2 regions of the Sporosarcina sp. NCCP-2331 genome follow, and region 2 is predicted to be linked to the other one. Evidence: riboswitches for the same ligand, from Rfam matches in the RefSeq annotation. Region 2 holds a riboswitch; the other holds the start of a gene.
The links. Region 2 has a riboswitch for lysine ahead of dapA (4-hydroxy-tetrahydrodipicolinate synthase). Riboswitches for the same ligand answer to the same signal wherever they lie in the genome.
Positions count from the first base shown of each region.

Region 1: linked by a shared signal. The riboswitch ahead of NCCP2331_RS13720 (Na+/H+ antiporter NhaC family protein) and the one ahead of dapA (4-hydroxy-tetrahydrodipicolinate synthase) in region 2 are both predicted to bind lysine.

Region 1 covers NZ_BRCD01000024.1:28,703-45,114, forward strand. Annotated here, with positions in the region: gene NCCP2331_RS13690 (TIGR01457 family HAD-type hydrolase) at 1-368, opposite strand, end outside; gene NCCP2331_RS13695 (DUF86 domain-containing protein) at 374-820, opposite strand; gene NCCP2331_RS13700 (YutD family protein) at 919-1,236, opposite strand; gene lipA (lipoyl synthase) at 1,256-2,206, opposite strand; gene NCCP2331_RS13710 (MetS family NSS transporter small subunit) at 2,360-2,497, opposite strand; gene NCCP2331_RS13715 (sodium-dependent transporter) at 2,498-4,018, opposite strand; gene NCCP2331_RS13720 (Na+/H+ antiporter NhaC family protein) at 4,186-5,754, opposite strand; lysine riboswitch at 5,911-6,084, opposite strand; gene yunB (sporulation protein YunB) at 6,140-6,907, opposite strand; gene NCCP2331_RS13730 (bifunctional metallophosphatase/5'-nucleotidase) at 6,958-8,334, opposite strand; gene NCCP2331_RS13735 (sulfite exporter TauE/SafE family protein) at 8,340-9,164, opposite strand; gene NCCP2331_RS13740 (DUF72 domain-containing protein) at 9,168-10,028, opposite strand; gene NCCP2331_RS13745 (rhodanese-like domain-containing protein) at 10,217-10,570, opposite strand; gene NCCP2331_RS13750 (hypothetical protein) at 10,588-10,740, opposite strand; gene NCCP2331_RS13755 (NfeD family membrane protein) at 10,989-11,522, shown strand; gene NCCP2331_RS13760 (flotillin lipid rafts scaffold protein FloT) at 11,542-13,101, shown strand; gene NCCP2331_RS13765 (AMP-binding protein) at 13,149-14,681, opposite strand; gene NCCP2331_RS13770 (NAD(P)H-dependent flavin oxidoreductase) at 14,697-15,677, opposite strand; gene NCCP2331_RS13775 (MarR family winged helix-turn-helix transcriptional regulator) at 15,891-16,355, opposite strand.
Region 2 covers NZ_BRCD01000018.1:60,148-76,559, reverse strand. Annotated here, with positions in the region: gene NCCP2331_RS11650 (C-terminal binding protein) at 1-328, opposite strand, end outside; gene hisC (histidinol-phosphate transaminase) at 338-1,426, opposite strand; gene NCCP2331_RS11640 (TRAP transporter large permease) at 1,459-2,739, opposite strand; gene NCCP2331_RS11635 (TRAP transporter small permease) at 2,736-3,239, opposite strand; gene NCCP2331_RS11630 (TRAP transporter substrate-binding protein) at 3,424-4,431, opposite strand; gene NCCP2331_RS11625 (DUF4956 domain-containing protein) at 5,030-5,713, opposite strand; gene NCCP2331_RS11620 (polyphosphate polymerase domain-containing protein) at 5,682-6,491, opposite strand; gene NCCP2331_RS11615 (sensor histidine kinase) at 6,603-7,901, opposite strand; gene NCCP2331_RS11610 (response regulator transcription factor) at 7,894-8,580, opposite strand; gene NCCP2331_RS11605 (carbohydrate-binding domain-containing protein) at 8,776-10,929, shown strand; lysine riboswitch at 11,091-11,268, shown strand; gene dapA (4-hydroxy-tetrahydrodipicolinate synthase) at 11,390-12,274, shown strand; gene NCCP2331_RS11595 (biotin transporter BioY) at 12,339-12,890, opposite strand; gene NCCP2331_RS11590 (mechanosensitive ion channel family protein) at 13,087-13,983, opposite strand; gene NCCP2331_RS11585 (DUF5050 domain-containing protein) at 14,049-15,158, opposite strand; gene NCCP2331_RS11580 (sensor histidine kinase) at 15,220-16,412, opposite strand, start outside.

The DNA.
Region 1 (16,412 bases), on a different contig from region 2:
TGACGATCCAGCCCCATCATCACAACATCGGGATTTTGATTGGTAATCGTAATTCCCTCTGCGTCTAAGGCCTCTTCCAGACCTTCTTCCCCAATCATCATTACACTCGCGCCTGCATAGTTTTGTTTACAGTACCTTGCGAGTGCTATGGCAGAATTCATAATATGATCGACATCCGTCCGTACACCGAAACCTGCCAGTTTTTTCAGCTGTGCAGCACGTGTCAGCGCTGCATTATTCGTTATGAAATATGTCTCTGCATTTGAGGCCTGACATCCGTTGACGAAATCCACTGCCTCTGTAATAGGTTCTCTTCCGCGATACATAGTGCCGTCTAAATCCAGACAATACGCCTTATAGTTTGCCATACCCATTACTCCGTCGGCAGAAACGCAGAAACAGGTCCTAATTCATTTTCCAGGTAATCACGGACTTGTTTCGGAAACTGCCTTAACTCTTCTGACGTCTCGCGGATTGCTTGTTCCACTTCAAATGTTTTCACTTCAGTAAACTGGCGGACGATCATCGGACGAAGTGAAATAAACGCACGCAATGGACCCGCCTGCTCGGGTGTAATTACTTTTTCATCTTCCAGAATATCAATTATATCCTCATAACTGCCGGGGTCTCTCATGATGAAACCATCAATCATTGAATTTCCGACATCAATAATCCCTTCGATTAAACCGTGTGCAATACGTTCAAGGGCAAGCTTGTTTAATTCATTTTGCTGCCAGCCGCTTTCTTTTTCAAAAATACGAAGCAGCTGCTCCATATATGCAAGTGTTTTACTAATTTGTTTCTGATCGACGAAATACATAACGCCTCTTCCTCCCTATTGTTTAACTTCCTCTATCTTATCATATTTTTGCCTGAACAAATAAAAGCTCCAGGCATTTTCAGCCCGAAGCTTTCATTTTAATCTTGTTCTTTTTCCGTTTTTTCTTGCGTCTCAGGTTTAACTTTACCGATTTTCTTCAAAATGAAATAGGCACATCCGAAGTTACAGTATTCATAAATATAATCCTGTACGGTGCTGATTTTCGTTTCGTAGGTAGACTTGGCATTGCGGTCTTCGAAAAATCCCTTTAACCGCAGCTGTCCATAACCCCAATCACCCAGAATATAATCATACTTCAAGAGTACTTCACTAAACCGTTCATTCAGTGCTTCCTCATCAAACCCTTCACGAAACTCTTCCGCTATTTCATATTGCATATTCTCTAAAATAACCATAGTAAGCTTCACTTCCATATTAGCTGCTCGCTTGCTGTTCCAGCTCAAGTCGCTCGTCGCCTTTGCGCTGCTTTTCTTTTGCCGCAGCATTGACCTGCTCATCAGCATGATAGCTGGAGCGAACCAGAGGCCCGGCCTCACAATGCGAGAACCCTTTTTCCATTGCAATCTTACGTAACTCACCGAATTCATCCGGCGAATAATATTTTACCACTTTTGCGTGTTTTTTTGTTGGCTGCAAGTATTGGCCGATTGTCATGATATCGACGTCATGTGCACGAAGGTCATCCATCGTTTCGATGATTTCCTCCACAGTTTCCCCAAGGCCCACCATTAAGGAAGATTTAGTCGGAATCTCCGGGTACATCTCTTTTGCACGGGATAATAATTCCAATGAACGGTCGTATGTTGCACGTGCACGGATTCTTGGAGTCAATCGGCGGACTGTCTCGATATTATGATTTAGAATATCGGGCTTTGCATCCATTAGACGCTGCAGATTATCACGGTCCCCGCCCATGTCGGACGGCAGTACTTCAATGGTAGTAAAAGGATTGCTGCGGCGTATTGCACGGATTGTTTCCGCAAAAATACCCGAGCCTCCGTCTTTCAGATCATCCCTTGCAACCGCTGTCACTACAACGTGCTTTAAGTTCATTAGTTCAACGGATTCTGCTACGCGTTCCGGTTCTGCAGTGTCCAGTTCATTCGGCAAGCCCGTTTTGACGGCACAGAAGCGGCAGGCTCTTGTACATACAGCACCTAAAATCATAAAGGTTGCAGTACGGCGTTCCCCCCAGCATTCATGGATATTCGGGCAGCGCGCCTCTTCACACACTGTATGTAAATTTTTCTCACGCATCAATTTCTTTAAACCTGTATAGTTCTCATTGGTGTTCAGCTTAATCTTCAGCCAATCGGGCTTCTTAATATGCTCTGTCTTTCTTCCGGTTTCAGGTCTACACGACAATGCTACCTACTCCATTCTGTTGATAGATTCTACTCAAGCCAATGTAACATAAATTCTGAAAACCTTCAATTAAGTTCGCCGCTGCAACGAACAATAATATGGTGATTTATTAAAAAAACGTCTGCAGCGAAATACGCTGCAGACGCCCTGCGGTCATTGTTCAGTTTTGTATTTCTTTCTAAACTTTGACAAGACAGTCGCATAGAAGATGCTTAAAAACAGACCACCCCAGATGATCGTGACACCAACCAGCATCATGAGTATAGCGGAGCCGCTCATTCCGTTATCCATTTAAAGCCCTCCTTTATCTTCGTCATAATCTGATGATACCCGTGTATTGTCTTTCCACTTGAATGCAGTGAATACGATGGACATGACAAACGCGCCAATGGCAACCGGCCAGCCAATCGTCCATAAGAAAGAAGTCGGGTACCCTTCATAGTTTTCAGCGATATTATCTTTGATCAAGAAGAACATCATGGTCCCCAGTAAAAGCGGTGTAATGACTGTCAATGACACTTTCCACCACCAGCCAAGACGGATATCTGAAACTGCATTGGCATGTTGTTCGAATACGCCAAGCTTTCTGAATACCCATGCCAGAAGGATTACTTCCACCAGACCGATTACAGCAATACCGAATTGGTTGATAAAGTAATCTGCTGCATCAAGGAAATACAGACCGCCATTTGTCGCGTACAGCATAGAAATTGCTGCAGAAAGTCCAACACCGATCGTAACAGAACGGCGTCTTGAAATATTGAATTTATCCGATAATCCCGCAATATACGTCTCACAGATCGATATGAGTGAGGTAATACCTGCAAGGAGCAGCGACAGGAAGAAGAATGCGCCGAATATCCCATTGAGACCCGGCATCTGATTGATAATTTCCGGGAACACAACGAATGCCAGACCTACTCCCGCCGCCGCAACGTCTCCGACATCCACGCCCTGCTGAGTCGCCATGAACCCAAGCACCGCAAATACTCCAATACCCGCAAGCAGCTCAACAGATGAGTTGGCAAAGCCAGTAATAAACGCGTTATTTGTGATATCCGATTTCTTCGGCAAATAACTGGCGTACGTAATCATGATCGCAAAGGCAATGGATAAACTGAAGAAGATGTGCCCGTATGCAGCTACCCACACACGAGGATTCGTCAGCTGCTCCAAGTCCGGTTTAAAGAATGCATCCAATCCAACCATTGCTCCGTCAAGTGTGATCGCACGGATGACGACGAATATGAAAAGTATAAAAAGGACAGGAATAAATATCCGATTCGCCAGCTCGATCCCTTTCTTGACACCGCCCAGCAAAATAACGAAACAAATTGCCCAGACAAGCAGAAGCGGTAATGCAACTCCCCCTACCAGCCCTCCGACATCCCCCGGATTATCCGCTAATTTCAGGACATCTCCAAAGAAGAAACCTTCAGGATCTTTCCCCCACTGCAAATTAAAAGAGTAAATTGTATACTTCATTGCCCATGCAATGATGACCGCGTAGTAGGTGGAAATAACAAATGAAACAAATATTCCCCACCAGCCCAGAAATTCCGTCTTTTTACCGCCTAAACGGAAAAAGGAAAGCGGTGCGGATCCACGGTACTTATGTCCGATTGTGAATTCCATGATCAAAATCGGAATACCTGCTGTCAGCAATGCGAATAGATACGGAATAAAGAATGCTCCGCCGCCATTCTCATATGCGACATACGGAAAGCGCCAAATGTTTCCAAGCCCGACCGCAGAACCGACCGCCGCCAAAATAAAACCAGCTCTCGTTCCCCACTGCGAACGATTTTCCATACTGCTCTCTCCCTTCAAAAATATTATTTCACAAAACTTAGCACCATTCACTTTTTTCTGACAATTCAAGTTCTGTATATTTAGTATAAACAGTACTTTTCAACATGTCAAAACATTTTTTTAGACTAAGAGAACCATAGTATCGGCACTCTTAGTCTAATGTGAGTTTACGCTGTGTGTGCCTGCCGCTGTCTGCCTTTGGCCGTCCAATACGTAAATAATACTATTAAAATAATAACAACTGCTGCTAAACCAATCCAAACTGAACCTGTCAATCCAAGGACGAAATATCCTAAAGCAGAGACACCTGCCGCCACTAGTGCATAAGGCAACTGGGTAGCTACGTGGTCCATATGATTACATCCTGCCCCTGTAGACGACAGAATGGTCGTATCTGAAATCGGTGAACAGTGATCACCAAACACTGCTCCTGCAAGCACTGCCGCTAATGCAGGCAATAGCAATTCAGGTGCTGCATTGACCATGATGGTTCCTGCAATCGGTAATAGAATTCCGAATGATCCCCATGAAGTTCCTGTAGAAAATGCCATTAACCCTGCCAGAATAAATATCAATACAGGCAAGAAGGCTACCGGAATATTCAATTGCTCCACCATAGTAGACAGAAACAGACCTGTATCAAGTGTAGCGATCAATTCTGTTAAACCCCAAGCGAAAATCAAGATCAGAATCGCAGGCATCATTGCTTTCAGCCCGCTGATGAACGCACGGCCCATCCAAGAATAACTTGCCGTATTATTCACTTTCATTTGCACCATATATAAGACCATCGCCAGAACTGTTGCCGTGATACCACCAACCACTAATGATTTCGGAACATCTGTATTCTCGAAGATTGCCCATATATCGAAAATGCCCGCTTCTTTATAGCCCGTGTAGATCATCATACCGAGTGTGACCACAATCAGCGTCACGATCGGGGCTACCAGATCACGTACTTTTCCATGTGTATGCTCGGGAAACTCTTCCTTAAGCTGACCGGGAATCTCTTTATCTGGATCGTAAAGCAAACCTTCGTTGGAAGCACGATCCTCATGCTTTTTCATTTCAAAAAAGTCATAGTTCGTCCAGGCGAAGAATAAAACCATGGAGAGCGTCGCAATCACATAAAAATTCATCGGCGCCATCATAATGAAGGCGGTCAGAGGTGAATAGCTGACTGCAGCTGTTGTCCCCAGTATAAGTGCCAATTGCCCGATCAGGAATGCGCCCCAGCTGGAAATCGGCGAGACTACACAAATCGGAGCAGATGTCGAATCAATAAAATAAGCGAGTTTCGCACGTGATATTTTATGCTGATCCGTAATCGGTCTCGCAATCTGACCAACTGCCAGTGCATTAAAATAGTCATCCACGAAAATAGCGATTCCGAGAATCATCGTCAGCAATTTCGCTCCGCGTTTCGTTCGGATGCGTGTCACCGCCCACCTTGCAAATGCTGCGCTGCCGCCGGAAAGGCTGACAAACGCTGTGATGACACCAAGCAATAATAAAAATAGCATAATAAATATGTTATACGTATTTAGTCCGCCATCCCAAAATGAAATCGTCATTGCCGTCCAGACATTTTTCAATGTCTCCACGGGAGAAAACGACGCGATGAGCAAGGCCGCTGAAACAATTCCCGCCCCCAGCGACAATAATACCCTCCTCGTAATCAATACCATGACGATAGCGATAACAGGAGGCAAAATGGATACCCACGTTCCAATCATATCAATTCCTCCTCTTCTAATTGCCAGATCATATCGACCATACAAAAGGATTAAAGAGCAAAAAACCGGCTCCGCCAAGTTATACAAACGTGTAGGAGTCGGCTAAATTAATCTGCGGATCATTCATTATATACTGAGTGTCGATGCGGATCATCTGGCTATTGTAGCTCTCCATACATTTCGCTGTATGACAGTGTCATTCCTTTTTGAAATGACCCCAATCTGAGAAGTTGACCCTTCCCAAACTTCGGCACTGTCTCCTTTCACTTGCGGTCATGGATGTCACTCTCTCGCAAGATACTTATAAACAATGCAGCCTCTACGTAAGTCTCGATATTCTTCTATTCTCAGTGTAGCAAGAATCGACAGTGTTCACAATACCCATTTATTCGTAATCCTCCAAAGGCACTTCAACCTGTGCCGGCATCTGATCCCCCTTCGAATAAATTTGCGGTACCTTGCCTCTGATTAAACCGATGGCCACAGGCATTTTCTGTTCCACAACACTTTTGCTCGTCGCGAGCGGAACGATGATCTGTACATTCACTTGGAGCACCAAGTTTAATTCCACATAAGCATTATTGATGCCGAATTCCACTATATTGTTTTCCACTGTCGCATGCACCTCTCCCACAACGTGAAAACGAATGGGGATTTTCGGACCGAGATTACCGATCAACGGAATATTAGTCGCTTGACCGAGCGGCACAAAGAACACGATGCCCTGCTCTTTTTGCATCATTTCAGGATTATATTCCAAGTCGCCAAGCGGAGGCAGCATATCTAAATCTCCGCCTTCTGCACGTTCCAAGTGATCTTCTACCAACTGATGCATTTCCGCCATGACTTGCTGAATAATTTCCGCATTGAACTTCGTTGTCACTGTGTCTCTGGTTTCATCCGGCACATTTTCAATGATTTCATTGATATCATACACACTTGAAGAACGCGCTTGAATTGCTTGGCTGATGACATGGCTGGCAATTTTTTGCGTTTGGATTTCTGCATAATTAGTATAAATCGGGGTCAATTGTTTATTGACTGTATAAAAAAATAAGGCGACTGCCACGATGATGGTTGGAATGATAAACCGCAGCCAATTTGTCGCCTGCCGCGTTTTTCTTGGTTTTTTTTGATTTGTATAAAACCGCATAAAGACGCCTCCTGCTTCACTTTATGCGAGTCAGGAGGCGTGCATAACTATCAGTCATTAAAATATTTTCTTCCATACCAGCCGAGGACATCGCGGAGCATTTCAGGCATGATATATTGCTTTGGCGCTTCTTTTAATGAAGGAAAGAAAAAGCCGAATGTGAACATATCAAGCGTCGCGAGGCTGTAGCTTTTTCCTGCTTCCACCGCCCGATTGCCGGCAAACAGCTGCTCTTCAGAGTTGAGGAACAGATGCTCATGAAGCACTGCCCCCATGAATGTTCCGCGAAATCCTAACCCTTTAATCTTCATTTCCGTCCACTTCGGATCCAGTGACTGTTCATAAACTTCCAGCAGCTCAGCGCCGTCAAGCGTTACGATGCAAGGATTGATCGGATGCGGCAGTAAACGATGCAGATCGCCCTTCGTCACCCATCCTTCATTCAGACTCCCCATAAATATCCCTGCGTTGAAAAGAGCACAATCTGCTCCTGTATAAGCGACTAACGCACGGCCGAAAAACGAGGAAAGCGGACTGTCGCCTGTCAGTTTTTGTGTTAAGGGAGACGGATTATAAAATACCGGAACGTGCAGCGCATCCTCTCCTGCAGCCAGGTAGGCATTTACTTGCTCTACATCTTCTGCTGTCTGTTCCATGGTATTTGTCGGAAAGACTTCTGCTTCCATAGAAACTACTTGATTTGTTATGCGGTCCACATTTACAAGGATATGGCCCACATAATGCCCGAACTTCTCCGCCGCTCCGATCAGTGTGTCATCCGACCATTCTCCATTTGGCAGCAGATGGTGAGTGTGGGCGCCTAAAACGATATCAAATTCCGGACATTCTTCCGCAAGCAATCGATCTTCATTGATGCCTAAATGAGACAGGCAGACCACTACATCCGACTCTTTCTTCAGCTGACGGGCAATCTGCTGCAACTGTTCACGCGGCTCTATAACTTCCCAGCCAAGCTGGCGATAAAAAGCAAAGTAAGGCGCAGTCGCTCCGACAATTCCGATTCTCACGCCGTCTGATGTTTCCAGAACTTTAGAGGACTTGGCCCAATATGGCAGTTTACCGTTCAGTTCTCTTAAATTACACACCAGAACTTCGAATAAAGCATCTTCGTACAATGTATTCAGCGCTTCCTTCGACATCGTAATCCCTTCGTTGTTGCCGATAGTTACCGCGTCATATCCTGCTTCATTCAATAGTTCCACATTGCCCTTGCCTTCGGTTCCTTCCGTGAAAGGGTGCGAGCGGTCCACATGGTCGCCGACATCAAAGATGAAACAGGCTTCTCCTGCATGTGCAGCCTGCTCTTTCCGCTGCTGCAAAAAACGTTTAATCTGCGGCCAGTTTTCAAAATGGCTATGTATGTCGTTAGTGTGGTAAATATGAATGGTAGCAACTGATTCTTCCATGTATGTCAACCCCAGATCCCCTCATAAATGGAACGTAATCCAAAGACGAGTAAAATGATGCGTATGACCAAAACCAATGTATCTGATTTCATTTTGCCGTTCAAATACGCCCCTAGCATTCCGCCGAAGTAGGCGCCGGGAACTACTGGAATGGTGTAAAGCCATGGGACGTGCCCGAGTGAAATATGTGATACCGAGTTGACGAGAGACGACAGGAAAACCATCAGCATAGAGGTAGCCACCGCCACGTGCGGCGGAAACAGGAACAGCAGAATCATCGCAGGCACGACCATTGTGCCGCCTCCGATACCGAATAATCCTGACGTAAAGCCAATGAACAGAGACAGCAGAATCGCAAACCAGATCGGGTAGCCGTATATATGCGTTTCTCCCTGCGGATCAGTGAAGTTAATCTTTTTGCCGTGTTCCACAAACCATTGGATCGGTTTCAGATACTTTCTCGTCAATAATAAAATGGAAAGTACGATCAGCAGAATTCCAAAATAGAGATTAAAGGATTTAATATCAAGTCCTTTATTAATATAGGCGCCGAATATGATACCTGGAATACTTGCACCGAAAAATAGAAACGCACTGCGGTAATCAATCGTTTTTACTTTCATATAAGAAACTGTCGAGCCAAGTCCATTTGCAATCATCATGATGACTGACAGACCGACTACGCTCTGCGGTGTGATATCGGGGATCATGCCTAGATTTAGCCCGATAAACAAGGTAACAGGCACTAAAATGGTGCCTCCGCCGAGCCCCGCGATCGAACCGATTACACCTGACGCCAATCCAATAATTGCGAGTAATACATATTCCATTAATTATAGATCCTCCTCAAACAAGTCCATCTGCTTGGTGAGCGGCTGTCCGCATTCTATGTTGAAAAGTTCCGCAAATTGCTTGGCGTTCTTTGCTGCATGCTGTCCGGAATTATTATTGAAAATGACAAATACTTCTTCCGCCTGCTGTTCTAGACTGCTGACGATTTCGCTCATCCCCTGCAGCTCTTTTTCACTATAATCATATAAATAACGAACCTTGCGCCAGGCCTTGCTGTCCCTTTGTGTGTTGACCCATCCGCTGTCATTGCGGCCATGAAGACGAAGCAGTACTTTGGAGTCTGTCGCAACCGGCACGAGCGGCACACTGCCGTCACCGACTTGCGGTTCATCACATACCACATGGATAATATTCAGACTCTGTAAAAAGTCCAATGTCTTCTGCCGGTATGCAGGCGTATACCATGACTGATGACGGAACTCTACCGCAATCGGTAAGGGCTGCAGCTGTTCATGGACATAGCGGATCCGATCCACATTTTCTTTCTGGCAGTCAAACCAAGGCGGAAACTGCACCAGCACCATCGCCAACTTTCCCGCTTCTGCAAAAGACGTCATCGACAGTTTAAACAGCGAAAACATTTCTTCTTCAGACTCATACGGCAGCTTGCCCCGCTGATGTCCTGTGATGCCTTGGTAAGCTTTCACAATGAATTGAAAATCAGCCGGTGTCTCTTCTGTCCACTTCTTCATCATTTTCTCAGACTGGATGGCATAAAATGTGGAATCCAGCTCGACAATCGGAAAATGCCTGCTGTAATCCACCAGTTTTTTATTCGCCGCAGTCTTTTCATTATACAGGCTCGGGTGGTCTCCCCATCCTGTCAGCCCAATATGAATCATGGAAAGTCGCCTCCTTTTACCTTTCTAGTAGTGTATCATACCTTATATATTTTTCGGAATAATCGTTACCGGTATCATATTAGCTGTTGAAAAGTAACAACTGTTACCTTTCCAGTACCCTATCCCACGCAGTTTACACTATAAAAAAAGCGTCTCGGGCAAACATACCCGAAACACACTTCCTTAACTTACCTCTGCCACGCGCTCATCCCGCCTCGGACGTTCGTCACGCTGGTGAATCCCGCCTTCTTCAGCTTTCCTGCTGCCTGAGAGCTGCGCATGCCGCTCTGACAGATGACAATTACTTCCTGTTCTTTATTCAACTCAGCAAGTTTGCCGGGAAGAAGATTCAAAGGAATATTTTGGAACCCCTTAATATGGCGTCCCTTAAATTCAGCCGGCGTCCGCACATCAATAAACTGGATTGTTTGATCTTTTAACCGATCTTTTAGCTCATCAGCCGACATGGTTTGTACGCCTTTTGTCGGTTTCATCCGCCAGACGAGAAATGCGGCGATGAGTGCAATGAAAATCCATCCCATTCTTACAGCCTCCTAAATTAATGAGTCCATTCCAAGATGACGAGTACCAGACCCATCACAGCAAATGCGGCATGACCAATGCAAAACTGCGGAAATAGCTTCTTTTCCATCTCTTCCGCCGTTTCGATTCTGCACGTTCTGCACGTGAAAAGTTGTTTGATATTTTTCATGCCTCTAAAGCAGCGTGAACACTCGCCGGATCAAATTTACAGTCATAAAAAAAAGGCCTCTTTTCATAAGTTGTTAATTAGACTATATACCCTATTAGGTATATCTTCAACTAATTGGCTCTATTAATGAATACACCCCGAAGAATTCTTCTTTGTAAAATATTTTACTGTTTTGATAATTAATGAAACCTTTCATTTGTATATCCGTATAATTAGTAACGGGATAACGTAGAAGAGAGGGATTGAACATGGAGCTGTTTGGATTTGCTGTACAAAATATCTATTTGACTGTATTAATTATTGCAGGGATCGCAAGTGTGCTGTATGTACTGCTCAGTGACCTGGCTGAAGGTATCGGCGAAATGAGTCCATTCCTTGACCCTGCTGTCATTCTCGCGTTCATCACCTTTACTTCAGCTGCCGCATATGTTTTAGAATTGCTCTCATCTTTAAACAGCTGGGGTATATTAGCTATCGCAGCAGGAATTGCTGTTGCTTTGGACTTCTTACTTTATTTCTTTGTGTTAGTTCCGCTCAGGTCTGCAGAAGTTTCGCTTGCCTATACAGATGAATCACTGACAGGTCTGGTTGGAAAAGTTATCGTACCTATTCCTGTGGACGGTTTTGGTGAAATCTTGCTCGAAACTGTCAATGGTAATCTGGCAAAACGAGCGGCTGGATATGAGAATGAAGCAATCGAGTATGGAAAAGAAGTATTGCTGATCGAAGTAAAAAACGGCACATTCTTTGTTAAAGAGTATGAACCGTTCCGCTTCAAATAATAAATAAGGGGGAAACAACATGAGTTTATGGATTGTGTTAGGAATTGTTGCAATTGTATTAATTTCTGTTATTGGTGTTTATGTAATGAAATACAAAACGGTGGGGCCCGATGAAGCATTGATCGTAACCGGCAGTTATCTGGGTTCGAAAAATGTACATACGGATGAGTCTGGAAATCGGATTAAAATTATCCGGGGCGGCGGTACATTTGTATTCCCTGTTTTCCAGCAGGCAGAACCGCTTAGTTTATTATCAAGCAAACTGGAAGTTTCCACTCCTGAAGTGTATACAGAGCAGGGAGTTCCGGTCATGGCAGACGGCACGGCCATCATCAAAATCGGCGGCTCCATTTCTGAAATCGCAACGGCTGCCGAACAATTCTTAGGGAAATCAAAAGCTGACCGTGAAAACGAAGCGAAGGAAGTACTCGAAGGACATTTGCGGTCTATCCTGGGCTCCATGACAGTAGAAGAAATCTATAAAAACCGTGATAAATTTTCGCAGGAAGTTCAGCGGGTCGCTTCACAGGATCTCGCAAAAATGGGACTGATCATCGTTTCATTCACGATAAAAGACGTGCGAGATAAAAATGGCTATCTTGATTCATTAGGAAAGCCGCGGATTGCACAGGTCAGACGCGATGCAGACATAGCGATGGCTGAAGCAGAAAAAGAAACACGTATAAAAAATGCCGAAGCATCAAAAGAAGCACAGAAGGCAGAGCTGGAACGGGCAACTGAAATTGCCGAAGCGGAAAAGGAAAATCAGCTGAAAGTAGCGGAATACCGACGCGAACAGGATGTAGCGAGAGCACGCGCCGACCAGGCGTATGAATTACAGACTGCACGTTCCAAACAAGAAGTAACGGAACAGGAAATGCAGGTCCGGATTATCGAGCGTCAAAAACAAATCGAATTGGAAGAAAAAGAAATTCTGCGCCGAGAGAAACAATATGATTCTGAAGTGAAGAAAAAAGCGGATGCGGACCGCTACGCAATTGAACAAAACGCTGAAGCTGAGAAATCAAGACAGCTGGCAGAAGCAGATGCAGAAAAGTACCGTATTGAAGCCCGTGCACAGGCAGATGCTGAGAAAGTCCGTCTCGACGGTACAGCCAAAGCACAGTCACAGCGTGCGCAAGGTGAATCTGAAGCCGATATTATTCGTCTAAAAGGTCTTGCAGAAGCCGAAGCAAAACGCAAAATCGCAGAAGCTTTCGAACACTACGGCCAGGCAGCTATGCTGGATATGATTGTGAACATGCTTCCTGAATATGCGAAAGAAATCGCCAGCCCGCTTGGCAATATCGATAAGATTACTGTAGTCGATACTGGCGGCGGTGAAGGCGGCGGTGCCAATAAAGTCACTTCCTATGCTACCGACCTGATGTCAACACTCCAAGAAACCTTGAAAGCTTCCTCGGGAATTGATATGAAGGAAATGCTGGAGAACTTCTCGGGCAAAAGCAATATCCGTCCGAGCATTGAACAGCTGACGAATGAAGTGATCCGTTCTAAATCTGATCATACAACACCTCAAACTGAATCAGCAGCGTCCGTTCAGGATTCTGAAGAGTAACAAAAAAATCGAAGTGCAATTCGCACTTCGTTTTTTTGATGTTATTTTCACTCGTAATTTTTACGTATTTTGAATTTCAGCAGTTTTCCTTGAAGACTACGCGGCAGTTCTTCTACAAAATCAATATGCTGCGGAATCTTATACTTTGCCAATTTGCCCTGACAGAATTCAATCAGATCTTCTTTTGACACTTTTTCCCCTGGACGTAATACTACTGCAGCCAAAGATACTTCTCCCCACTTCTCATCAGGTATGCCGATTACAGCTGCATCTGCTATGGCAGGATGTTCATGCAGAACACCTTCAATTTCTGCTGGGTAAACATTAATGGCACCGGATAAGATCATATCTTGCTTCCGATCAACGATATAATAGTAGCCATCCTCGTCCTGCACTCCTATATCACCTAAGCTTAGCCACTCACCATCAAAAGACTCTTTATTGGCCTCAGGTCTTTTATAATATTCATCGCACAGTGTAATCCCTTTAACGAAGAACTCTCCCGCTTCATTCTCCTTCACAGGTTCTCTCTTATCATTGCGCAATTCGATATCCATTCCCAGCATTGGTACGCCAACAGAACGGTCCTTGTCTTTCTGCATTTCAGGAAACAAATTTGCCGCGCCGCCCAATTCTGTAGCTCCATAGAACTCATTCAGGTCAGCTGTCGGGAAATACGCAAAGACTTTTTCTTTTGTACTCGTATGCAAAGGTGCCCCTACGGAAATGATAGACTTTAACGAAGAGACATCATACTGCCGCAATATTTCCTCAGGTAATGAAAAGATGGCTTCCAGCATAGGCGGTGCTAAAAATGTTGTTGTCGTCTTTTCTTCATCAATCGCTTGTAACACCTCTACAGGATGAAATTTCTCCAAAATATGAAGACTGTTTCCTACATATAAATTCGGCAGAGAAATACTTAACGCGGCAGCACCATATAAAGGACCGGCAGCCAATCCTCTTCCAAGCCTTCCAATCTGAAATTCGATACTGAATAATAACGTAACTAAATACATACTGCGATGAGAACGAACCGCTCCTTTCGGAAAACCTGTCGTCCCGCCTGTATACATAATTGTTAATGTATCTAATTCAGTAAGAGGCGACGAAGGAACTGGTTCTTCTTTAGAGAAATTTGCAATCAATTCCTCATACTCAGGATATTGCACCTTGTCGCTCGATCCAACCGTAATAAAGTGTTTAACAGTTTTATACTGCTCACTGGAAGGCAAGACTTCATCCAAAAAGCGAGAGTCCACAACCAGCAAAAGAGCTTCTGAATCATCCACAACATGTTGAATTTCACGACTGACAAACCGTGAGTTGACCGGTACAGCAACAGCGCCGATCTTTGCACAAGCAAAAATAAGTTCGAATAATTGATGGCAATTCATCAGCATGATTGCCACTTTGTCGCCTTTATTCACCCCGGTACTTTGCAGCGCATGGGCCAGTTGATTAATTCTGTTGTTAAAATCCTGATAAGTAAATCGCAAGCCGTTATAAGAAAGTGCTTCCCTGTCTTTATAGCGTACTGCATTTAATGTAATTGGATCACTGAATAACATGTGCTGCATAAATATCCTCCTCCATTATCTGCTTGCTGCGTTTACTCTATCACCAACCAGTTTGTCTTTTGCCTGGTTATACTGCTCTGCTAACTGTGCTACATAGTCCTTTGTCGGCTGCACCTTGTCAATTACGCCAATGCCCTGTCCGCATCCCCAAATATCCTTCCACGCTTTTTGACCGGCGTCCCCGCCAAAGTTCATTTTCGTCGGATCACTTTCAGGCAAGTTATCAGGATCTAAGCCTGAAGCACGAATCGACGGAGCTAAATAATTCCCGTGTACTCCGGTGAAATAGTTACTGTATACAATATCATCAGAATTTCCGTCTACAATTGCCTGTTTATATTCCTCTACAGCTCTCGCCTCTTCCGTCGCAATAAATGGAGAGCCGATGTATGCAAAATCTGCGCCCATCGCTTCAGCAGCCAGCACGCTTCCTCCTGTTGCAATAGATCCGCCAAGCGCAAGCGGCCCGTCAAACCATTCACGGATTTCCTGAATGAGAGCAAATGGACTTTTCGGACCTGCGTGCCCCCCTGCTCCCGCCGCTACCGCAATCAGGCCGTCTGCTCCTTTTTCAATTGCTTTCTTCGCGAAAAAATTATTGATGACATCATGAAGCACGATCCCGCCATAACTGTGCGCTGCTTCATAAACATCTTCTCTTGCACCAAGTGAGGTAATAATGATCGGAACTTTGTATTTCACACAAAGCTCCATATCTTCCTGCAGTCTTTCATTGGAACGGTGGACGATTTGGTTAATTGCAAATGGCGCTGCCGGTTTATCAGGATTTTTCGCATTATAATCTGCCAGTTCCTCTGTGATTTCGATAAGCCACTCTTCAAATTGTGCAATTGGTCTTGCATTCAAAGATGGCATGGCTCCGATAATTCCTGCTTTACACTGCTCAATCACCGTCTTCGGATTACTGATAATGAACATGGGTGAAGCAATCACCGGAAGACTCATACTCTTTTTCAAATCTACTAAATTCATCATAAACTCTCCCCTTTTCCGTAAGCGCTTTCAATCTATTTACAAAAAAATAACCTCAAAAGCAAATAGAGAAGTTTAAGCAAACTTACATTACATGTATATACATGTATTCTACTGGATTTATTCGACTTGTCAATCAATTTATCACTATATCTTTTACCTGTCAGACTTCACTGAGTGATTAACAGCAAGAGGAGAATTCATCTTGTGCCGCTTCTAGCTGTCATAGTTATCAATGACCTCATGCAGTTCACCCAGTTTGTTTAATAAATCTATATATTCATCTTTGCCAATAGAACTTTCAATCCGCTCTTGAACCTCATACCAGACAGGCGTAGCATTATTTAATTTTTCATAGCCTAATTCTGTTATGGATACTACCTTCGTCCGCGAATCATGCTCAGCCCTATGAATCTCAACCAGCCCGGAATCCTTTAAAATATTCAGGTTACGCGTAACCGTTGTCTGATCCAGCAGCATGATCTCTCCAAGCCTGCTGATTGAAATATCAGGTGAAGTATAAATATTGCCCAGCATATAGTATTGAGTAATTTTCAATCCCGTGGGTTTCAGCAGTCTATTGTACAGCTGTGTCAGTGATCCAGATACAGTTCGCAGATTGGCGCATGCGCAGACTTGGATGATATGATCAGCTTGTTTCTGGTCTAATTCTCGTTTCATTAAGTCCGCTCCTTTATAAAAATCCACTTATTTAAATTTTCTGTTATTCTTGACATA
Region 2 (16,412 bases):
GGTCGGACACTTCTCCGATACAGTAATCCGCCATATTCGTTACGTATATTCCTTTATCGCAGGCAGCGTCCAAATCAATATGATTAAAGCCTACTCCAGAAGCAGCAATGATTTTACAGTTCTCCAGTTCAGAGATAATATCTGCGCCGCATGGAAAACCGATTTGCGCTACAATACCGTCCGCATATTTTCCAAACGTTTCAAAATCCTCTTTTACAGTGTCACTTCTCGTCACTTTATATTCAATATCGTGATCGTCGTAAATCTCCTTCTCCACATCATGCGCAAACCATTCATCATCTAAAATCCATACCTTCTGCTTTGTCATAGTCCAACATCACTCCTTCTCATTTTGATGTAAAATTCCCACCAGAAGTTCATTTTGCTCCTTAGTTCCAATTGAAATGCGGACATATTCATTCAAGCCCCATGGCGTGCATGGACGAATAATCAGCCCTTTTTCCAGCAGCTTATTAAATAATGCCTGTGCATCGGACTTGATGTGAACAAACAGGAAATTCGTGTAGGACGGAAACACTTCAAATCCTAGCTTTGTAAATTCCTCCGTCAGATACTTCTTGCCTTCTTCGTTCATTTGATAATGTTCTTCCGTAAAATCATTGTCATCCAGCGTAGCTGACGCCGCTTCTATCGCTACCCGGTTCACAGCAAACGGCTCACGCAGACGCAATACAGGTTCGAGCAGTTCTTCCGACGCAACAGCATAGCCTACACGCAAGCCTGCCAAGCTGTAGAATTTCGAGAACGTACGGATGGTAATGATCGGATGTCCGGCCTTGAAGTAGTCAATTCCCGTCTTATACGGTTTCTCACGGACATATTCGATATACGCTTCATCGAGCACAACTGTTACATGGTCAGGAATTTCTTGTATGAATTTCTCCAATGAAGAATCCTCCACAATTGTGCCGGTAGGATTATTCGGATTACAGACAAATACAAGTTTTGTCTTATCCGTAATCTTCGCTTTCATCGCATCCAAATCAAACTGCCAATCCTTTGTAAGCGGCACTTCCACAGGAATTCCGCCCATCAGAAGTGTAGACGAACGGTAAGCGGGGAAAGTAGGGCTTCCGTAAACTACTTCATCTCCTTCATCAATGTACGCACTGACCACCAATGAAATAATATTATCTGCACCGTTGCCTGTGATAACTTGTTCAGGCTGCACTTCATACATCTCTGCCAGATGCTCACGCAGTTTTGTCGCAGATGCATCCGGATACAAATGCACTTCTTCAATTGCCTGCTTCATCGCTGCTTTTGCTTTGGGGGAAGGACCGAGCGGATTTTCGTTAGACGCAAGACGGTGCACTTCCTCCAGCTGCAGCTCCTTCTTTACTGCTTCAATCGATTTGCCCGGTATATATGGTGCGATATCTTTTACACTGGTTCTCCAATTCATTTGAAATACAGCTCCTGTCTTCTATGATGTAATTATTTCGCCAATCCCGGCAAGAATGTAGAAAGTGACGGAATCGCAATTATGATAACAATAATGATCAGCATCGCAACGATAAACGGAACAAGCGCACGGCTGATTCGTTCAATTGAAACTTTACTGATATGCGAAGCAACGAATAAGTTTACTCCAAGCGGAGGTGTAACATAACCGACAGCCAGGTTACAGACCATGATGACGCCGAAGTGAATCGGATCAATGCCTACCGCTACCGCCACCGGCAGCAAAATAGGTGTCAGAATAACCACTGCAGAAATCGTGTCAATAAACATTCCTACTACAAACAAGAACGCACTGACCAGCAGCATCGTAATAATCATATTTTCAGAAATTCCTGTGATGAAATGCGCAATCGTCGCCGGAATCCGTTCGATACTGAGCAAATATGCGAAGGAAATAGAGAAACTGATGATGATGATTACCGGTATATTCAACAGGGTTGCTTCTAAAAATACACTGTAGAGACTCTTTAATGTCAGTTCTTTATAGACAAACAATCCGATAAACAATGCATACATACAGGCAACTGCCGCAGATTCTGTCGGAGAGAATAGCCCGCTGTATATACCGCCTAGTATGACTACCGGAATCAGCAATGCCCATTTCGCATAGTTGATTGCCTTCAGCACTTCCTTGAATGTCGGGAATTTACCTTCAGTAGGAAAATCACGCTTTTTCGCTGTCCGATACGAAACGAACATTAACGCCAGCCCGACGAGTATCCCTGGTATAATACCTGCTAAAAACAGTGCGCCGATGGATACGCCGCCCACAATCCCAAACATGATAAAAGGAATACTCGGCGGTAAAATAACTCCAATGGAGCCGGCAGTGGCAGTAACGGCAGCAGCAAACGGCTTGTCATATCCTTTTTTCGCCATATTGGGAATCATGAATGAACCGATCGCTGCAACCGTCGCAGGACCTGAACCAGAGATTGCTGCAAAGAACATACTGGCAAGAACCGTACCGATGGCCAGACCGCCCGTTAAGTATCCGACAAGAACGCCTGCCAAGTGCAGAAGACGTTTTGAAACTCCGCCTGAACTCATCAACACACCTGCCAGGATAAACAGTGGAATCGACAGTAATGAAAACGAATCAAGAGAAGTGAAGGCCTGCTGCACAATGGAACCGAGCGGCAGATCTGTTGCAAAAACCATTGTGAACAATGCTGATGCGCCAAGAGATATCGCGATAGGAACGCCGATAAGCATAAGAGCAAAGAAACTGATAAATAATACAGCTATTGTCATTGTTCCACCCCCTCAATCTCTTCTTCGAGCAGTTCTCCTTTTATAATCCCTCTGAATTGCTGGATAAGTCTAAGCGCCATGAAAAAAGCTCCAAGAGGGATTACAGAATATGGAATCGCCATTAAAATTCCACTTGAAGGGGCTTTTTGGCCGGTCTCTATTAGCTGCAAAATAAAAAACGTACCCTTATAAGTAATAAACGCCATAAAGGCGAAAAATAAAAATGTAGATAATAAATCTAAAACTTTTTTAAATTTATCATTCATTAAATCCCTCAAAAAAGTTACCCGGATATGTCCGCCCATTTTAATGGCTAAACTGGAACCAATCCACACTTGTGCAACGTGGACATACCGCGCAAATTCTTCTCCCCATACAATACCGCTGCCGAAAAAGTAACGGAAAAGAGCCTGGGAAAAAATCATCAGCAAAATGGCTGCCATCGTCGTAACCAAGAATATTTCTTCAAACTTTTCAATAAAGCGTAAAAACTTCTTCAATGTTTACCATCTCCACTCATTCAATATCCAGCGTGGTGTTTTCATTCGTCTATCCTATCTGCCCTGGAAACGTGTTTGCGCCTGGCACAGTAAATCATTTCGTTAACCGAAGAAAGTGAGAAAAATTTCACCCGGCCATCATCAAAATGTATGATAACCGGGAATAAATTGTCTGACTATACTATTATTCTCTAATTAATTCCATCAAATCATGACCGATTTCTTTTTCGTACTTATCATATACCGGCTTTAACTTTTCAATGATTTCCTGTTTTGTTTCTTCAGGCAGCGTATTTACTTTCAGCGTTTCTCCCAAAAGCTCCATTGCTTTCGCATCGTACTCAACAGATACTTCTCGTTCGTGCTTCGTAAATGCTTCGCCTGCTTCATCGACTACCTTTTGAAGATCTTCAGGAAGTGAATCATAGAACGCTTTGTTCATTACAAGTGCTTCTGCAGTAAATGAGTGATTCATGATTGTCATATAATCTTGAACTTCATACACTTTTGAGCTCTCGATCAACTGACCTGTCGTCTGCATGCCGTCAAAGATATTTTGCTGAAGAGCCGAATACAATTCACCGAATGCATATGGCTGAGGGTTTGCCCCAAGCTCCTTCAGGCTGTCCAAGTGAATGTTGTTTTCCATAGTACGCAGCTTCATTCCTTTGAAATCTTCAATTGTTTCGATTGGTTTTACGTTGTTCGTCATCTGTGTCATTCCTGCACTGCCCCAGCCTAAACCTTTCAGCTGATTCTCTTCCAGCTTTGCATTCAAGATATCTCCAAGCTCGCCATCCAGTTTGCCGTTTGCATCATCTACGTCATCAAATACGAACAGGAAGTCGAGCGCCATAAATTCTTTAACGAAGTTCGTCAATGGTGCAGTCGCGGGGCTTACAGCCTGAATATTTCCTGCCTGAACTGCTTCGATTGCTTCTCGTTCAGAAGCATAAAGTTCACCATTTGAAAACACCTCAACCTGCAGTCTGCCATCTGACTTATCTTCTGCCACTTCTTTAAATTCCATCAAGCCTTTGTGCAGTGCTGAATCTTCCTCTACTGAGTTTGAAATCGTTATTTTATATTTCTTGTCTGAAGAACCGGCATCCGCCTTCTCACTATCACTGCCGCAACCTGCTGCTATCAGTGCCAGCGACATCGCCGCACCCATCATCATTTTCTTCCACATATTATTGCCCCCTTTTTATTTATAAAAATAGTTAGTCTAATAATCTGCTAAACTAGTGTTAATCAATTCTGTTATTATAAGGAAATTTAACCGCTTACATTTCACCATTTAATTTCAGGTAAGGTAATATAAGGTAACAATGCGCAATAATAATTCAAGAGCCTCCTTTACAGTGATTGTTGTTGTAAAAACTTTCATACTTTTCTATTACCTTACCGCAAGTATATTTTAATCGTCTAACTATTACCAATCGCTTTTTTGTATATAGTTATAGTTTTTGGCTATTTATCAGAATACGTTATTAGACTTTATTAAGAAAGTTCTTCATTATGAAAGTCAGGTTTATGTATTTCTATAATTGTAGGAACCATTTTATTTATCCATATTAGCATTCCAGTATGAGTAAACAAAATCACAATAAAAAACCCCTCTCTTGATTATCATTTTTGCAAGAGGGGGCTGTTTCAATCAATACTTTTATTTTTAAGCAAGTTTACTTTAAAAAGACTTTCACCATCATTGGAGAATTTGAATGGGCGCAGGATCTTTCTTCTATTTAATACGAAATCATTTCTTCTGCAGATATTCATTTTTTTACTCAGTCCCGCATCTCCAAATAGGAAAGTGACACCTTCAAATTTGCATTGCGCACGCGAATTTCATTCAGCAGCTCTTGATCTTTGGTCTCCACTTTGCTTCGAATTGCAAAGGTGTAAAGAATCATTGTTCCTAAGTTTGTCGTTTCTACTTGACGAAGATGATACGCTTCTGTTTTTTCATTCAAGATATCATCAAATAGATTCTCGTGATTCAAGTTTTCAGGGACGGTCACTTTTAGAATTTGCGTATCTTTCCCTTTGCCGTAATCGACCTTGTACAGAAGGTAGAAAATCAGACTGGCAAACAGCGTCAACGCGATGGCAAGAGGAAACTGAAAGAGTCCGGCAGTCATCCCAACACATAATCCGAAGAAGATATACGCAATATCTTTAGCGTTCGTGACAGCACTCCGGAAACGGATGAGTGAGAAAACAGCGAATAGACCAAATGCGACGCCTGCATTATCGCTTACGACGTTCATAACTACCGATACGACCACACTCATCATAACAATCGTGTGAACGAAGGCTTGCGAATAACGTTCGCCGTTAAACGTAATTTGGTATACTTTCGTAATAATTAAGCTGAGAACAGCAGCCAGTGCCATCGCGGTAATACTCATCCACATGGTAGGGCTTCCTTCCAATCCATTAGATGAAAACAAGTTCGTGATTTGATCCATTTTCTATTCCTCCTGTAATCGGTTCTTTTAATTCTTTCGGTTCCAAATAGTCAGCCTGCGGCAATACATCTCCGCTCAGCAATTCCATACTCGTACAGAACTTCGAGGCGCTCCGCTGTTCACATTGTAGCTCCTGTAAAATACGCGCAAGCCAAAGCGGCACGCTGTGATCAACTTTCACTTCTAATACGACAAGATCGGGGTCGATGAAGTACTCTCCGTAGGGGCCGTTTTCGATATGCAGATCGTCTTTGCGGCAGCGTAAATCAAAATCAAACGTGATTCTCAGTCCGGAATCATGGATGCCGTGAAGCGCATGCCGGCTGTATGATACGACCATTTCGGGACGTAAGCGATAGAACGTTCGGAAATAATCTATCTCCTTCAAGACCTGCGTATTTGAGGTTTCATATTGGTCTAGCCCAGCCTGGCCATCTTCTTCAAGGTAACGGTAGGCTTCTTTAAGCGGCAGCAGCATCCGTCGTTTATTGACAACTTTCTGATGTTTCTGTTTGACCTCAAAAAAAGCTGTACTGTGGAGATCAGCATCGTCATAGACACGCAAGCGCAGTTTCTGCCGATACTTCAATTTATTTTTCGTCTCGAAATAAATTCCTTTCTCTGCATTGTCGAAGTACAAGCTAGTGACCAAGTATTTTCCGTCGATTCCATTTTTATCGTTACGCATAATAGGTCCAATCTGTTCTGTCAGTTCGGCGTATTGGCGTCGAGTGATCAAGTATTTTTGTTCTTTTCTGCTGAATATTTCAATCGCCATAGTCATCTGCTCCTTTTTGCTGTGTTTCTGTAAAACCTATACTAAATGGCGAACCTTAAATGAACCTTAAAGAAATTCGGTATTAAAAAAGAGATCACACTATGTGATCTCTTACTTTGGCAGCTTGACTATAAAGATAGAACCTGCCGGCTGATTCTTTTTCACCTGAATGGTCCCATCGTGCATCGATACAATCCACTGAGCAATGGATAATCCCAGTCCCATTCCTCCCGTTTCCCTAGTCCGTGCTTTGTCTTCCCGATAAAAACGATCAAACACATGGCCAATATTTTCTTCTCTGATACCGATTCCCGTATCGCTGACTTCAATTACTGCTTTTAGATCTTCCGTATAGGTTTTCACGCTGATCCTGTCGTTTTCGCCTGTATATTTTAAGGCATTATCCAATAAAATCACTATCAGCTGATGAAGGCGTGTTTCATCCGCTTCTATCGCAAAAGGACTGTGACAACTTAGCGTAAAATGCTTTTCCTGTGATTCGGCTATTTCCTGATAAGGCGTGCATATATTCTGGATGAATGAATCCAAATGAATGGACTGCTTTATTATTTGCGTCTCTGCAGAATCCGCTCGAGCCAAAGTCAATAAGTCGGAAGTAAGTTTCGATAAACGTCTCGTTTCCGATAGGCTTAACGCGATATTTTCAAAACGGTCTGCAATCCGTTCCTGAGGCACCGTAAGAAGAAGTTCCAATTTATTCTGGATAATCGTCAAAGGTGTTCGAAGTTCGTGTGACGCGTTTTCTACGAATTCTGCCTGCTTGTTCCATGAATGAATGATGGGCTTCATCATCTTTCTGGATAAAATGAAACTCGCAGAAATAGAAAGAACGATAAAGATCGCCGAGCAGATAATAATCAGTTTTTCAAAGTTGGCAATAATCGTTTGTTCTGCATCGACATTCACCAGTAACTGTGTATAGACCGTTTGATCCTGATCATTCCGATCTTCAAAAAGAATGTATCTGAAGTGGTACAGATCACTGATTTTCGTCATTGTAATCTCGTTCAAATTCGTTTTGTCCAACGTATAATTTGCTAGATAATTTTCATAAAATAAGGTCCCGATTTCATCTTCATTCAGAATATTCCCGGACCCATCCCAATGAATGACAATCATTCGTGGATTCGGCATACCTTTTTGCCTCTCATCAGCCCGTGCAGGCGGGTTTAAGTTACCTTCTTTAGGAGGCAGCCTCAGACTTTCCGGATTATTGCCGGTCAATCTCTCTTTAAATGACAAAAGTTCTTCGTCTGTCTTTGAGAATAGCGTGTTCTGCACTTGGCTGAAAATAATAATGCTGAAAATCGTAAAAATCACTGTAAATGCGATCAAATTAAGAAACATGAATGTCAGCTGTTGCTTCTTGAAGATTAGTCTATTAAACATTTCCTTCACCGCGGTCTTCCAGCATATAACCTAATCCGCGGAAAGTCTTGATGTATTGATCATAATCAAATGCCTTTAAACTTTTCCGTAAATTGCTGGCGTATACTTCGACCACCGTTGTAGAAGTATCAGATTGAAATCCCCATATGCGATCAAATATCTGTTCCTTTGTCAAAATAGCATTTTTATTGTTCACCAAGTACTCCAGCAAATCAAATTGTTTTCCATTCAGCTTAAGGGTCTCCCCGCGTATCTCGGCAGTTTTATTTTTTATATTCAGATCTAATTCTTTAAATGTCAGGATATTTTCTTTAAATAAACCACCTGTTCTTCTTACCATGGCCTCGAGCCTCAATAACAATTCTTCCCGGTGGAACGGTTTCACCAAATAGTCGTCCGCTCCGACCTTAAAACCTTTAATCTTATCATCAATTCCGTCTTTGGCTGTCAGCATAATGACTGGAGTCGTAATATTTTTCTTTCGTAAATTATCCAATACTTCATAGCCGTTTAAATAAGGAAGCATAATATCCAGGATAATGACATCAAAAATATTCTGTTCTGCAAGAAACAGACCTTCTTCCCCATCGTACGCCTGCTCCACATCGAATATTTCCTTAGTGATATCGCAAATTGATTCAGAAAGATATTTGTCATCTTCAATGATCAGCAGTTTCATATAGTGCTCCTCCCATTTCATCACTCACAGTCGCTTCTGGTTACGTACGATTATAAAACTAACTCGAATAAAAGAAAACTTTAAATCAACATATCATTTTTTAAGGTTTGTTTAAGGTTCTACCTGAATAATAGGAATCACAGCAAAATATCGTCTTACAAATTAGATGAAATCTTATTCAGGATAAGGAGCTTAATGATGAGAAAACAACAATCAAGATTTATGAAGATATCCGCCTCTCTTTTGTGCACATCACTTTTATTTGCTTGCAGCAATGATTCGACTAGCGTGAAAAATACAAGCGAGGCTGTAGTTAAAGCCGAAAGCTTGTGTACGATCGGCAATCAGGAAATAGCGAGTGTAAGCAGCGAGAAAGTGCAATATGCCGATGAAGATTTTTATTCGGATTGGGAAAATGCCACGTCTATTCAGTTGAACGGCAGCAGTGCCAGTTCAAAAGGTGATGGAGTCGTAATCAGTGACAAACATACAGTGACGATCAAGTCGGCAGGCGTATATACGATTCAAGGCAAGCTAGATGACGGACAAATCATCGTAGAGACGGAAGACGACGGCATAGTTCGGTTAGTACTGGATGGAGCAGAGATTCATTCTTCTACTTCTTCTGCTATTTATATAAAACAAGCTAAGAAAACTGTGATTTCATTAGAAGAAGGTACTGAAAATATCTTATCTGACGGTGAAAATTATGTGTATGAGAATTCAGAGGAAGATGAACCGAATGCCGCGTTATTCAGTAAGGATGATTTGACAATCAATGGCAGCGGAAAGCTTGTTGTCAATGCTAATTTTAATGACGGGATCACTAGTAAGGACCAATTAAAAATCACGGGCGGCAACATGGAGATTCATGCTGTTGACGACGGTATGCTGGGCCGGGACCTCCTCGCTGTAAAAGATGGCCGTATTCATATTGAAGCAGACGGAGATGGAATGAAATCAACCAATGATCAAGACGTTTCAAAAGGAATCATTGCGATTGAAGGAGGCACCTTTGATATTCTGGCGGCTGACGATGGCATTCAAGCAGAGACTTCCCTGCTGATTGCGGACGGAGATTTCACTGTTTCTTCAGGAGGCGGCAGTTCTGAAAATATAAAGAATACCGGAATGGATCGGGCGGCACCGGGAGAAATGGATTCTGACACCAAAGATGAAAGCACTGATTCTTCCACTCTGAGTGCAAAAGGTTTGAAGGCTAATGAAGAAGTAGCAATTGGTGGTGGAAAAATTATTGTTGATTCATTTGACGATGCAATTCACAGCAATAATTCTATCACGATTACGGGCGGCGATTTACAAGTGGCTGCGGGTGATGACGGAATTCACGCAGATACGTCCATCCTGATCAAAGGAGGCAGTATCGCTATCATGAAGAGTTATGAAGGGATAGAAAGTGAAGCGATCACTATCTCAGACGGAAAAGTTCGTCTGAAGGCATTAGATGACGGCATTAATATTAGCAGCGGCGAGAACTCAGATCAGACTGCACAACAAACAGCTGCTTCTGACCGTCTGCTTTCGATTAGCGGAGGCTATATTTATGTCGATGCAGACGGAGACGGACTTGATTCGAATGGTTCCATTTCGATGACAGGCGGTACAGTACTTGTTAATGGGCCAACGAATAACGGCAATGGCGCTTTGGATTATGACCAAGATTTTGAGATAAGCGGCGGTGTATTGATTGCTGCAGGAAGTTCCGGGATGGCGATGGCTACTTCAGAAGAATCAACTCAGAATACCATCTTGATGAGCTATCCGAAAACCCAAACGGCAGGAACTTTGATTCATTTAGAGGATAGTGAAGGGCAGAATATCGTAACGTTTGCACCCGAAAAAGATTATCAATCAATCGTCATCAGTTCAGCTGACTTAGCAAAAGATGGTTCCTACACTCTTTCTTCAGGAGGAACATCTTCCAGCAAAGAAAGTGACGGTCTTTATGAAGATGGAGTCTATTCAGGAGGGGAAAAAACAACAGAGTTTTTGATTTCCGATTCTGTCACATGGCTTAATGAATCTGGAATAACCACCGCGAAAAGTGGCGGACCCGGTGGTATGGATCAAGGCGGAGCAGGAGCACCGGATGGCGCTAAGCCTCCGGAAGATAGGCAAAATCACGGGGACAAACAACTGCCGCCTCAGGGAAAGGAAGATCCATTTGCTGATTTAGATCAAGAGACAAGAGAACAAGTCCAAAGCATTCTGGAACAGCAAAGAGATGGTTCCATTACATCGGAAGAGGCAAAAAAACAACTGGAGAAATTGGGGGTAGAGCTTCCTCAGCGAAAAGTTCCTGATGCACAAGACAAACCAAAGCAATAGATTTAATGAATATTGTATGCATGCTATTACGTTTACTCTCTGTACCAGATGGAAATATCCTGAAGCCTATCGACTGCTTTTTTCATAGAAAGGTTGCATTTACTTCAGATAACAGGTAGAGTGTTAGGTAATTAAACATTCTCTTATTTCGAAAACTTCGAAGTAAGGATAGAGGCGCAAAGACCATCAGTACACAATCTGAGGATGATGAGATCCGATGAAGATTGTAGAAAGGGGAATTTGCCGAAGCTGAAGAGAGCTCATTTTCTCTAGGCTGGTTCTGGGCTGAATAAGTGCAGAATTGTCATATAGGCGACTATATGGAGGGCTATCTTATGCAGAGAAATAATTCGTTATTTCAAAGCAGCAGCGACCCTCGTTGCTGCTTTTTGCGTTCAATGATCAACTCGCCCTCCACCCTCTATGTTTTTTCAATAAAAAGATAGGATGTGGAGAACAGATGAATTTCGGACAGATTGTAACAGCTATGGTAACTCCTTTTGATAAAAGAGGAGAAATTGATTTCGCAGCCACGGAAAACTTGATCAATCACTTAATTGCCAATGGATCAGATAGCCTGGTGATTTCAGGCACTACAGGAGAATCCCCTACACTGACACTTGAAGAGAAAGTGGCATTATTCAAGTTCACAGTACAAATAACTGCAGGAAGAGTTCCGGTAATTGCGGGAACAGGCACGAACGGTACGAGAGAATCTATTGAACTGACAAGGCATGCAGAAAACGCAGGAGTAGACGGTATCATGCTCGTTACGCCTTACTATAATAAGCCGTGTCAGGAAGGTCTGTATCAGCATTTCAAAACAATTGCTGACACGACTGCTTTGCCTGTCATGCTTTACAATATTCCGGGACGCAGTGCTGTGAATATGGAGCCGGAAACGATTATCCGTCTGGCTGAAGTGCCGAATATCGTTACTGTGAAAGAAGCGAGTGGAAACTTAGAAGCGATGGCTGCTATCATTGAGTCTACACCTGAGAATTTCACCTTATACAGTGGTGACGACGGGCTGACACTTCCTGTTCTTGCTATCGGCGGAGCAGGTGTCGTCTCCGTTTCTGCACACGTCATAGGCAATGAAATGCAGTCGATGATTCAGAATTTCAAGAGCGGAAACCTTCAAGTAGCGGCACAGCAACACCGTCGTCTGCTGCCGATCATAAAAGAAATGTTCTCTGCACCGAATCCTTCACCAGTTAAAGCTGCGTTGAATTTAAAAGGCGTAGCGGTTGGCGGCGTGCGATTGCCTATTCTGCCTCTGCCTGAAGCTAATTTACAGTCTTTGAAAAATGTTTTAAACTTGCGTAAAGCAACTGTACTATAAAACGATAAAGGACACCTGTTTTTTACAATGAATCATTCATTGTAAATCAGGTGTCCCTTTTAACTTAGGCTATCAATAACCGATTAGCCAGCAGACGTCCTCGGACTAGAATTCCAGCCCATGCTGCCAGGATAGCTTTGATGAAACCGCCAATTAAGAACGGTGCAAATCCTGCCATAAATGCAGCTGTCCAAGATAGTTCAGCCACAAATTTCAGCCAAACTGTTCCGAAGATCAGCGTAACGAACATGGCAATTATATTTGCAACTATTGCTTGCGGCAACGTAAAACTAGTGCGTTCCATATAGTAGCCCGTAAGGAATGCCGCCGGAATAAATCCTATCAGGAAACCGCCTGTCGGGCCAAAGATGACACCCAATCCTGAAGACATACCCGAAAAAACAGGAATCCCTACAGCCCCCATCATCAAATACACGAGTACTGAAATCGTTCCATAGCGAGACCCCAAAATAGTTGCGGCTAACCCGACTGCCAGTGTTTGTCCTGTAATCGGAACGAGCGGCAACGGGATGGTCAGCTGCGCCATGATCCCTATAATTGCTGCAAATAATGCAGATACAATCAACATTTTTAATCTTGAACTTGATTCAGTCATCTCCCGTAATCCCCTTTAGTAAACATTAATATAATATCAGTTAACGATTATTTTATAGCAGACTTATTTTTGTGTCAACTATCTAATTGTAACTTCTAACACATATCTTTTATTTCAGCGAGACATGAATCAAAAACCGCACTCTCTCGTCAGACAGCGTCTGGCAAATGAGGATGCGGTGTATTTTAGCTAAGTCTTACTCCGGAAAAATCCGCACATCAAACGATGCAAATGCGATTCGGTCATTTTCGCTGATTTTAGAGAGCATTTCTCGCTGCAGAGCGGTCTTCATACTTGTACCATTTCTATAATCTGCTGCATATCGAAGAGTCAATATAATGCCCGCATCATTTGTATCCACTGAAAACACCGGCTGTAATCTTTCCTTTTCTTCGGATAAGGTTAAGTTTTTTCCAATCAACGGTACCAGCATTTCCTCAAAGTACCTGTTGCCTGCATCTGTCATGATTTTTTCAGCCGCTTGCCAATCGCTGTCAAACGCAAGAGTGTATTTAATTTCATGCCACAGAAATTCGTTCTTCACACCAATCAGCTTCATTGATTCATCGAAAATAATACTGTTTGGCAGTTTGATTAGACGGCCCGTATGAGAGTCGGAAGATAAATTATTACGCACTTCCAGCAACTTGATAAATACTGGATTGATATCAATGACATCACCGACTATTCCATTAATTTCAATGCGATGTCCTACTTCCAGATACTGTTGATACTTCATCACAAAGTATCCAATAATATTAGTCGTCATTCCCCTGACCATGAAAACGACAAACACGCCGATCAATAGAGAGATCAATATTAGGGCGTTAATTGCTTGCACCCAAATGAATAGGACGGCAATGACAGTCAATGTTAGGATACCTTGTTTAGTCGCCTTGCGAAGCTGATATCTCCGTTTCATGTCACGGACATTGCTTGTAATCATTTTTTTACACACTGAATGCAGAAATAGCCCAATCAAGAGAATTACAGCGGACAGTGCTATTTTATTCAAATAAGCGCCCGGCGTCTTCAATGTAGAGGAAAGACCATCCGCAAGTCCGGATAAATATTCTGTTAAAAATTCTGGCATGGCTGAACACCTCTATTTACTGTTTGCCATTAGTATAACCTGAAATTCAAATTTACAGGGTTTTGCTATTCTTTCACCTGAAATACCGCGATGTTTCCTACGATATCTTCCTTTCCCAAACTTGTTTTCACATAAGCCGTTTTAGAGTCCGCGCTCCAGCCCCCCGAGTATGAAATCACGCCATACTTGTCCACGTTTTCCATAATCCGCGTGCTATTGACCAGTTTTCCGTCCACCAGTTCCGCCATATAGACATTGGATCGGTACTCGCCGCCAACTTGCACGGGCGTATCATACAGAATTTTGCTTTCATCAGGCGAAAGTTTGTAAGTACTGTTCCACTTACCTTCTTCATCCTCACCGCCCGCCAATAGCTTTTCCACATGTTTAGTTTGCTTATCCCAATAAAAAATCCCCAATTCACTATCGATCATTCCTTCAAAAAGAAAAGAACCATCTTGAAGTCTTGAAAAATTGCTCATTTCTTTTCCCTCTCCTTGGAAACTAAATACATTTTCAATCGTACCGTCTTCCTGAAGTCGATAGATTCCATAACCATCTTTTTCACTGCTCGCAACAATATAATAGACATCATTTTCTTTCTCTATATAATTCAGTACATAATCTTGAAATCCGCTCATCCCCCATGTCTGACTCTGATTGATTTCGGGATCAAACCGGACAATCATCTCTTTTTTATAGTGATAATAGAAAATGTCTTCATCTACAAATAAGATTTCATCCGGTCCAGCGTTTTTTAGCAACTTTTTGTCTCCATTTTGCAGATTATGGGCATATACTTCTCGCGCTTTATCATCATAAGAAAGTGCCCATTTGCCATTCTCTGAAACCATAAATGCTTCACGATCCGCTACTTTCTTTTCGGTCCCCTGCGATAAATCCAATGAATACAGCAGACCGTTTTCATTGTATGTGACCACGTCTTTGTTGATAGGCTGATAAAAAGGCGCATGAGAGATTTTTTTCACCACTTCAATATCCGGCTGCCTTTCAACCTCCAAGCTTCCGTCAGCCAGCGCACTTTCTAATTTCACGTCTTCATTGATTACAACCGTCGTTCCCTGCATTTTTGCTTCTCCCGGCATGGAACATCCTCCCGAAAGCAAACTCATTGCAGCAACCAACAGTAGTCCTTTACCTGTTTTCCCATTCATATTTTCTTCCTCCTCTTTGTGTATAACAACAGCTTACACAAAGGATATTGCCAATCTTTCCTCACTTGTTGCCGTCTTGTTGCCATTGTGGAAAAACAATTGAAACATCCACTATTCCTCCCTGATCCTCAAAAGAAATCGTTCCGCCATGCCTTTCCGTCAACTGCTTGGAAATGGTCAGTCCAAGCCCGCTGCTGCCGAGTCCTTTCGTGTGAATAAACGGCTCAAAGACATGCGTTGCAATTTTTTCAGGTACTGGCTGGCATGCGTTTCTGACTGTTACCGTCGTTGCAGAAAGCTTTACAACTATAGCCGTACCCGGAATGCCGTATTTAACTGCGTTATCCATCACATTAATGAAAATTTGCCGAAGCTCATCCTGATTTCCAAGGACGATAAAATCTTTGCCTTCTATATTAATTGCAGTCTGCTGTTGTTTAGCTTTGATGCTCAGATCTTCACAAACTGAAGAAACCAGCGGCAATATATGGATTGGCTTCTGCTCTCTTCTAACGATATCTGACTCACTTTTCGACAGTTCAATTAGATCGATCACCATCCGATTCATCCGTTCACTTTCCATCCTAATTTTTTCCGTCGCTTTACGTAAAAAATCAGGATCATCAAATTCCGGTTCACCAATGATCTGTGCGTAGCCAGAGATCGTAGCCAGGGGAGTTTTCAGTTCATGTGTAACATTATTGAAAAATGAAGTACGCGTCTTCTCAAGCAACAGAACTTTGTCTTTCTCTTCTTCGACTCTTTCAATATGCTGTTCAATATGATGCTGCATTTCATTGAAGCTGGCCGCTAGCTCTGCGAGTTCATCTTTTGAATTCACGCGCACTTTTGTGTGGTAATTCCTCTCTGCTACTTGCTTTGTTGCTTTCGTCAACCGGGTCAGAGGCTTCGTGATCTGCGTTGTAATCACGAATGAAATTAAAAAGACTCCGATAAATAGTGAAATGATGAGGACAGTAAAACTTCTCACGACACTTTCATTCCGTTCAAAAAGATCCGTGTAATCTGCTGTAAAACGAAGAACACCAATAAATTCATCTTGGATATATAAAGGATAAGCAAAATAAATCAACGTTCCTTTATCTGTATCTTGCTGTGTAAATGACGCTTGGTTTGCAAATGCAGCCTTCAATTCAGGATAATCTGCTTCCTGACTATTCGTTTGATATACCTGGTTCTCTATAAGCAGCGGCTGATCAACCGGAACCGTCTCATAGATGAAACTCCCATCTG